DNA from 2 places in the Pseudomonas sp. TE12508 genome. Region 2 is predicted to be linked to the other one. Evidence: riboswitches for the same ligand, from Rfam matches in the RefSeq annotation. Region 2 holds a riboswitch; the other holds the start of a gene.
The links. A riboswitch is a leader RNA that binds a small molecule or an ion and turns the genes downstream of it on or off. The one in region 2 is predicted to bind cobalamin.
Positions count from the first base shown of each region.

Region 1 (4,408 bases), on a different contig from region 2:
GCGTAGCGGGTCAGAATCACGCTTTGTGACACGTCCGGCAAGGTCAGTTCAGCACCCAAAAGCGCCGCGCAGGCGGCGGTGGCGGTGACGCCGGGAATGATTTCAAAAGGGATGTCGAGTTCACGCAAATAGCGAATCTGCTCGCCAATCGCGCCGTACAGGCTCGGATCACCGGAATGCACCCGGGCCACGTCCTGGCCGTTGGCATGGGCGTTCTTGATCAGCTCGATGATCTGTTCCAGATGCAATTCGGCGCTGTTGACCACCTGTTCGGCGCGGTGGCCGTCCAGTACAGCGGCGGGGACCAGGGAGCCTGCATAGATGATGACCGGGCAGCTACGAATCAGCCGCTGGCCTTTGACGGTGATCAGTTCCGGGTCGCCGGGGCCTGCGCCAATGAAGTAGACGGTCATCGTCGTTTCCTGTCAGAAAAAGGGTATGGGCACGCTTCAGATGAAGATTGCTCATGATCGAAGGCGGGGATTATCGGGGATTTTACGCGGCGCTGGCCAATGCAAGGGTGGCCTGGGCGTATTTTTGTCGTGGAATCAGCAACTTTGCCGGTCCCTGAGCCAACTGTTCGGCCAGTGCCAGCGCGGCACTTTCCGCTACGCCGTAACAGCCGGTGCGTTCGAACGCGATGTCCGAGTGGTGGCTGAGTTGCGGTTCATAACCGGCCAATTGTTCGCTGCTGAAATACATCAACGGCAATGCCAGTTGTTCGGCCAGTTCGATCAGGGCGGGTTCTTCGCGCTTCAGGTCGATACTGGCCAAGGCCTTGATCTCACGGAGCTCGATTTGATGGGCCTGTAACGCTTGATCAAGCAGCGCCCGCAGCGTGCTGACGGGGCAGCCGCGCTGGCAGCCCAGGCCGACCACCAGGGTCGGCGCTGCGCTGACGTCTGTCATGCGGAGTATTGGCCATCGCTTTTGCGGCGGAACAACCAGGCGCTGATCAGGCCGAGGGCCAGCCAGAACGCCATGTTGGTCAGCTGCGAAGCGATTTTGAACTGCGCTTCCAGGGCTTCGGGAGCGAGCATGGAGTGCACTTCCGGTTGTGGCGCGCCGATGACGTGCGGAGCGGCCAGAATCGCCACGCCGAGGATCTTCATCAGCCAGTGGCGGCTGAACACGATCAGCGCGATGCCGACAGCGGTGGACGCGGCAGTGCCAATCCACCAGATCTGCCGTTGCGCCAGATCCGCCGCGGCAGTGCCCGGCAGCTCAGGTGGCAGGCCGAGGGTTGGCGCCAGCACGAACGTCGCGTAACCCGCCAGGCCCCAAAGCAGGCCCTGAGAGGTACGGCGTGGAGCGCGTAAGGTGTAGAGGCCCGCGAGCATCAGGGCGAAACCCACCGCTACCACCAGATTGCCGCCGGTGGTCGACAGCACGCGCTGCCAGCCGTCTTCAGGCTCCCAGGCTTCGGCATCGTGGGTGTGAGCGGTGACAGCTCCCGCGGCGTGCTCGTGGATTTCAACCGCGGCCGGCTCGGATTTTTCGTAGGTCTCGGCCTGCAGAATCAGCGGAGCCACCCAGAAGCTTTGCAGCAGGGTCAGCAGCAGGGCGGCCAGCAGCCCGGTGAAACCTGCGGTTTGCGCAATACGCTTGATCATGTCAGCAGGTCTCAATGGCACGGGAATGCGGCGCTGTGACGGGTATCGTGCGCGGCGTTGTGCACCGCTTCGATGTGCGAGAAACCGGCGAAATACACAAGGCTGGCGCCAAGAATCGACGCACAAAAAGCGGCGGTCAGGCGTTGGCTCAGGGTAGTGGTGGTGCTGATCGTGCTCTTTTTATCGGTGTTGCTGCCGGTACTGCTGATGATCGACATGGCGCTTCCCTCTGGTCTGTCAGCGGGTGAATAGAGCGCATGAAAACCTCCGTACGCCGGGGCACGCAGAGATTTCGAACAGCGCCCGCCCACCGCGGGTTTGTTATTCAGTGAACGTAAGAGTCACTTTGTGTTGCGGGCCGGTCTCCGGGCTCGCGAGGGGCAGGGCTTGCGCCCAAACCTGCAAGCATCACCTTCCCATGCCATATGACGGGCACAGTGGATCTGACGCTTCACTCGCTTACCGTTGCGGGGGCAGCACCGGACTGACATGGCTTTAGAGTAAAGCACATGATTCACCGGTTTCCCGTTTCACCCTGTGAAGGGCACCCGTAACAAGGCGTGTAGGAGAGCATGGGCGGGGGTTGGGCGTCAATTGGCAAGGGTTCTCGTTTGAGTTGATCGTTCCCACGCTCTGCGTGGGAATGCAGCCCGGGACGCTCCGCGTCCCTTTCACAGCCGAACGCGGAGCGTCCGTTGAGGCATTCCCACGCAGAGCGTGGCAACGATCATCAAGTGATCGCATTCTCCTATAGGACATTGACCCGCCCCCACACGATGCGTAGCCTTGCGCTTTCGAGGTTCTTCGGCGTCTGCCGAAGCTAAGAAGGGAACGCGGTCGATGCCGCGGCTGCCCCCGCAACTGTGAACGGTGATGTTCGCTGCCACGCCACTGCAAGCCCTGATCCATCAGGTTCGCGGGAAGGCGCAGCAAACGCCAGTCGAACGATTGGCACACCGTCAGCCAGGAGACCTGCCTCGACACAGATTCTCACTACAACCGGGCGGGGTGATCCGGTGGCGGAACTCTTGCGCGCGTGCATCCGCCGCTGCGATTGTCGTCCCGTATGCCCGCCACCTTGCCAAAGGGCATCCGATGAAAACACTGGCCAAACTCCCCGTCACCATCGTTACCGGCTTCCTCGGCTCGGGCAAAACCACTTTGCTGCGCCACATGCTCGACAACGCCCAGGGCCGTCGCATCGCAGTGATCGTCAATGAGTTCGGCGAGCTGGGCATCGACGGCGAAATCCTCAAGCAGTGCTCGATCGGTTGCACCGAAGAAGAAGCCAACGGCCGCGTTTACGAACTGGCCAACGGCTGCCTGTGCTGCACGGTTCAGGAAGAATTCTTCCCGGTGATGCGCGAACTGGTCGCGCGGCGCGGCGACCTTGACCATATCCTGATCGAAACTTCGGGCCTGGCCCTGCCAAAACCTTTGGTTCAAGCCTTCCAATGGCCAGAAATCCGTAGCGCCTGCACGGTTGACGCGGTGATCACCGTGGTCGACAGCCCGGCCGTCGCTGCTGGCACCTTCGCGGCGTTCCCGGATCAGGTCGATGCCCAGCGCAAACTCGACCCGAACCTGGACCACGAATCGCCGCTGCACGAGCTGTTCGCCGACCAACTGGCCAGCGCCGACCTGGTGATCCTCAACAAGGCCGACCTGATCAGCGCTGAAGACCTGGCCCGCGTGCGCCTGGAAGTCGCCGAAGAACTGCCGCCAGCGGTGAAAGTCATCGAAGCCAGCAGCGGTCGTCTGCCACTGGACGTGCTGATCGGCCTCGGTGCCGGTTCTGAAGAACACATCGACAGCCGCCACAGCCATCACGATCATCACCATGAAGGCGAAGACGACCACGACCACGACGCATTCGATTCCATCTCGATCGAGCTGCCACAAGCCGACGAAAGCCTGCTGATGGATGCACTGACTCAATTGGTGGTCCAGCACGGCATCCTTCGGGTCAAAGGTTTTGCAGCGGTGCCGAACAAGCCGATGCGCCTGCTGATCCAGGGCGTGGGCACGCGTTTCGACAAGCACTTCGACCGTCAGTGGGGCGCTGAAGAAGCACGCACCACGCGTCTGGTGTTGATCGGTCAGGATCTGGACGCCGCTGCGCTCGAAGCGCAATTGCGCGCTGCGCTCAGCGTTTAAACCATGCACCTGCTCAGGACCCAGCCCGGCGGTTTCGTGTCGGATGACAACATCGCCGACCTTGGACAAACTCCCGCCGAGCTGGTGATCCTGTGCAGCGGCGATTCCAGCCTGGCGTTGCTTGCCGAAGCGGCGCAGCAGTTGCCCGACGATTACCCGAGCGTACGCCTGGCCAACCCGATGCAGGTGCAGAATCACGCCTCGGTCGATCTCTACGTCGACGAAGTGCTGCGCCACGCCAAGGTGATTCTGATCTCGCTGCACGGCGGCATCGCCTATTGGCGTTATGGCATTGAGCGTCTGGTGGAGTTGTCCGAGCGCGGCGTGCAGTTGATTCTGGTGCCGGGGGATGATCGCCCGGACCCGGAACTCAGTGACCTGAGCACCGTAGCCGCGCAAGACCGCGATCGGCTCTGGCACTTCCTGCGTCAGGGCGGCATGGCCAACGCACTCGACCTGTTTCGCTGCCTCGCCAATCGCTGGCTGGATCGCGACTACTCATGGTCCGAGCCGCAAACCCTGCCACGCACGGCGATTTACCACCCGCACAAAAGCCCCGCTGAGTTGAGCGATTGGCAAGCCGACTGGCAAGCTGATCAGCCGGTGGCGGCGGTGCTGTTTTACCGCTCGCATTTGCA
Region 1 is NZ_JBWCCN010000009.1:207,126-211,533, forward strand. It holds gene cobM (precorrin-4 C(11)-methyltransferase) at 1-413, opposite strand, end outside; gene ACZ9IM_RS14885 (cobalamin biosynthesis protein) at 496-909, opposite strand; gene ACZ9IM_RS14890 (CbtA family protein) at 906-1,613, opposite strand; gene ACZ9IM_RS14895 (CbtB domain-containing protein) at 1,625-1,831, opposite strand; cobalamin riboswitch at 1,953-2,180, opposite strand; cobalamin riboswitch at 2,394-2,607, shown strand; gene cobW (cobalamin biosynthesis protein CobW) at 2,709-3,770, shown strand; gene cobN (cobaltochelatase subunit CobN) at 3,774-4,408, shown strand, end outside.
Region 1: another riboswitch for cobalamin. It lies ahead of ACZ9IM_RS14895 (CbtB domain-containing protein); the one in region 2 lies ahead of cobO (cob(I)yrinic acid a,c-diamide adenosyltransferase).

Region 2 (4,408 bases):
TGCTCGCCGAGACTGCGCATGCCGAGGGCGCAATAGAGCACGAGAATCTCGACGATCCAGCCAACGTAAGGCGCCCAGGAAAGTGCGGTGGCCAACAAGGTCAGCGGCACGACCGCCATCACCCAGGCCGTAACGCCATGACTGCGCCAGCCGCGGCCACCGGAGTTGAAACGTTGCTCGATGCGATCGGCAAAACGACCGAACGCCACCAGCGGATGCCAGCGTTTGGGCTCACCCAGCAGCGCATCCAGCGCGACCGCGGCGACACTCAACAACGCCACACTCATTGACTCACTCCCCAATAATTTTCATACAGCAATTCGCTGAGTGGACGCGCCTGCGCCCAGCCTTCGAGTACCAACATCGGCGCCGGGTAGAACTCCTTGACCGGTCCCAGACAAAGAACGGCCAAAGGCTTGGCCCCGGTCGGTAAACCCAGCAAGTCCGCCAGCGCTTGTGGCTCGAACAATGACACCCAGCCCATGCCCAGGCCTTCGGCGCGGGACGCAAGCCAAAGGTTCTGGATGGCGCAGGACAGCGAGGCCATGTCCATTTCCGGCAGCGTACGACGGCCGAAAATGTGCCGATCACGATCGTCCATCAGCGCGGCGACCAGCACCTCGGCGCAGTCGTTGATGCCTTCGACCTTGAGCTTCATGAATTCGTCGGAGCGCTCGCCGAGGGCTTCGGCAGTGCGGATGCGCTCTTCTTCCACCAGCTGTTGAATCTTGCCGCGCAGTGCCCGATCGCTGATGCGGATGAAACGCCAGGGCTGCATCAGGCCGACACTCGGCGCTTGGTGCGCGGCTTCGAGCAGACGTCTCAGTAACTCGGGTTCAACCGTACCGCCGCTGAAGTGCCGCATGTCGCGGCGTTCGGCGATGGCTCGGTAGACGGCTGCGCGTTCGGCTTCGGAAAATGTGTTGTCGGTCATGGCCTCTTCGCGAGCAAGCCCGCTCCCACATTTGAATTGCATGCCCCTGTGGGAGCGGGCTTGCTCGCGAAGGCGGCCTCAAGGTCAGGCACAAACAGCGCTGCAATCGCCGATGGATTGGACGGAAAATAAAAATGTACATAAGAGGCCGTCATCCGCCCCTCACGATAAACCGCCTCCGCCCCTCGCCCGCCATTGGGGCTCAACCCTCGAGCAATCGGCTCAAGTCCGGTGCTGGTCAGCGAGTGGTGATACGTGTGCCCACGCAGCAAACCTTCCGGCAATTCGACCGCCTGCAAGGCCAACGCGGCAAGACGCTTCTGCATCACCGCCTCACCGGCCAGCAAGCCAACCAGTTCAGCGCGAGTGCCCTCGACATCGGTCAAGGAATCCAGCAGATACAGCATGCCGCCACACTCGGCCAGCAACGGTTTGCCCGCCGCGTGGTGAGCGCGGATCGCGGTCAGCATCGGCGTGTTTTGCGACAACGCTACATGGTGCAATTCAGGGTAACCGCCCGGCAGATAGAGGCTGTCTGCCTCAGGTAATTCGCTGTCGCGGATCGGCGAAAAGAAAGTCAATTCGGCGCCCATGGCCCGCAGCAGATCCAGGCTCGCGCCGTAGGTAAACGCGAAAGCTTCATCCCGGGCCACGGCAATCCGCACACCGGCCAGCAACGGTTCGGCTGCGATCATTTCAGGCGCGGCGAATTCCACGGCTGGCGGCAGCGCCACATCGCAACTGCTGGCCAAGGAGTCGGCCGCCGCATCGAGACGCAGGTCGAGATCATTCAATTCACTGGCCTGAACCAGGCCGAGATGCCGACTCGGCAATTCGATCCCGGTCTCCCGGGACAACGCTCCGTACCAGCGCAAGCCTTCAGTCAGGCTGCCTTCCAGCAATTGCGCATGGCGCACGGTGCCGACCCGATTGGCCAGCACACCGGCAAACGGCAAATCCGGCTGATAACGCGCAAGGCCCAGGGCCAGCGCGCCAAACGTCTGCGCCATCGCGGTGCCGTCGATCACGCCGAGCACCGGCACACCGAAGTGCCGCGCCAGGTCGGCACTGGACGGCGTACCGTCGAACAGCCCCATGACGCCTTCGATGAGGATCAGGTCGGCTTCGCCAGCGGCTTCCCACAATAGCCGTCGACTTTCTTGCTCGCCGACCATCCACATGTCGAGTTGATAAACCGGTGCGCCGCTGGCGCGCTCGAGAATCATCGGGTCGAGAAAGTCCGGGCCGCATTTGAACACACGAACCTTGCGCCCCTGATTGCGATGCAAACGGGCGAGCGCGGCGGTGACGGTGGTCTTGCCCTGACCGGAGGCCGGCGCGGCGATCAGTACCGCCGGGCATTGACGATGGCTATTCATAATGTGCAGTTCACAGCTCGACGCCTTTTTGCGCTTTGATTCCGGCCTGGAAGGCGTGCTTGATCATGCCCATTTCAGTGACGGTGTCGGCCAGCTCGATCATCTCCGGTTTGGCGCCACGACCGGTGACCACCACGTGCTGCATCGGTGGACGGGCCTGCAAGTCGCTGAGCACCTGATCGAGATCGAGGTAGCCGTGCTTGAGGGCGATGTTCAACTCATCGAGCACCACCAGACCAATGGCCGGATCACGCAGCAATTCGCGGGACACTGCCCAGGCGGCTTCGGCGGCGGCGATGTCACGTTGGCGATCCTGGGTTTCCCAGGTAAAGCCTTCGCCCATCACATGAAAACGCACTTGCTCCGGGAAGCGTCGGAAGAACAGCTCCTCGCCGGTGCTGGTGCGCCCCTTGATGAACTGCACCACGCCGCACTGCATGCCGTGGCCCATGGCCCGCGCAAGCATGCCGAACGCCGAGCTGCTTTTGCCTTTGCCGTTGCCGGAAAGCACCAGCAGCAAACCGCATTCATTCGGGGAGTTGGCGATGCGTTCGTCGATCACCGCTTTTTTGCGCAGCATGCGCGCCAGATGGCGTTCGTCACGATCGGGAGTATCAGTCATGGGGGAGCTCTCCGTTGAGGCTGGATAACGGCGGGCAGGCACAAGAATAGACGGCAAGAAGCCTGGCATCGCCCACCGTGATGCCGTTGGATGAATCAGGCCGGTCTCCGGGCTCATGAGCAGCTTGCGCCTGACTGCGCGCCTTCCCATGTTGACATCAACACAGTGGCTCAAGGCGCAGTTTTCACTCATTTACCGTTGCGGGGGCAGCGCCGGGATCGTGATCATTCTTCGCTGGAAGAAATTCACTCACCGGCTTCCCTGTTTCACTCTGTCGACCAAGGTCACAGAGCACCTGAAACAAGCCGCGAAGGTTAGAGGGTTGGGGGTGGAGCGTCAATTAAAGCCGGGACACCGCTGAGCGAATAACTGCCGTCGATCAATTAACTGACGCCAATCTTGTGCCACACTGCCAGCAGTGATATCAAAGAGCCACAACCTGACAACACAATAACAAGGGTGAGCCCCATGCAAGGCATGATCATCAGCAATCCGAAGCTGGAATTCCTGCGCCCGGTGCTGGAACGCTGGTTTGACTGTATCGACCGCTACAACGCCGTGCGCGGCGATAACGATACACCTTACTGGTACGACGAAAAAACCAACCTCGGCCTGCTCTGCGCCGCTGCCTGGATGGCAGAAATGGTCACGCTGGCACAGACGTCGACCCGCAAACAGATCGAAGAAGGCGAACGCAACGCCCGCGCCGATCTGTTTATCGCCAGCAGCGAAGAGCGCGCGTATCTCCAGGCCACCCAGCGCTGGCCACGGGTCAATAGCCTGAACCTGACTCAGGCACTGGCGGACATCACCAGTGACGCGAAGCGAATCAGCTACGCCAGCGATCTGAAACTTGGCTGTCTGTTTGTCGCGCCACAAAAAGCCCAGCACAGCGCCACCCCGGAAGAACTCCAGGACATGGTCGACGACCTGCAAAAGGAACATACCTGCGCCGTGGCCTGGTATTTCCCTTACGCCTACCGCAAGTTGCGCAATGAAGCCGGCAACTACCATCCAGGCATCGCTGTTCTGCTCAAGGAAGCCCGCGGCTGACCGGTTGAACCATCGAACGTCTACGCTTCTCTATGATTACGTCAATGCATTCATAGGGAAGATCAGTAATGCGCAAACCCCAGCTCGTTTTCATCATCGCGCTCGCCGGAGGGCTCGCTGCCTGTGGTGAAACCTCCAGCCTGCAAGTCTCGGATGGCACAGGCCCGTCGCCCAAACTGCCAGAACCGAATAAAACCCTGATCCCGACGGTGAACATCGCCCCGGCGATCGGCTGGCCTGAAGGTAAGAAACCTGTCGCCGCGACCGGGACTCAAGTGGCGGCGTTTGCCGAAGGCCTCGATCATCCGCGCTGGCTCTATGTGTTGCCCAACGGCGATGTGCTGGTGGCCGAAACCAACGCACCGCCTAAACCCGATGATGGCCAAGGCATTCGCGGCTGGGTCATGGGCAAAGTCATGG
Region 2 is NZ_JBWCCN010000002.1:145,302-149,709, reverse strand. It holds gene cbiB (adenosylcobinamide-phosphate synthase CbiB) at 1-287, opposite strand, end outside; gene bluB (5,6-dimethylbenzimidazole synthase) at 284-934, opposite strand; gene ACZ9IM_RS02860 (cobyrinate a,c-diamide synthase) at 931-2,313, opposite strand; gene cobO (cob(I)yrinic acid a,c-diamide adenosyltransferase) at 2,324-2,935, opposite strand; cobalamin riboswitch at 3,017-3,249, opposite strand; gene ACZ9IM_RS02850 (hypothetical protein) at 3,404-3,988, shown strand; gene ACZ9IM_RS02845 (PQQ-dependent sugar dehydrogenase) at 4,057-4,408, shown strand, end outside.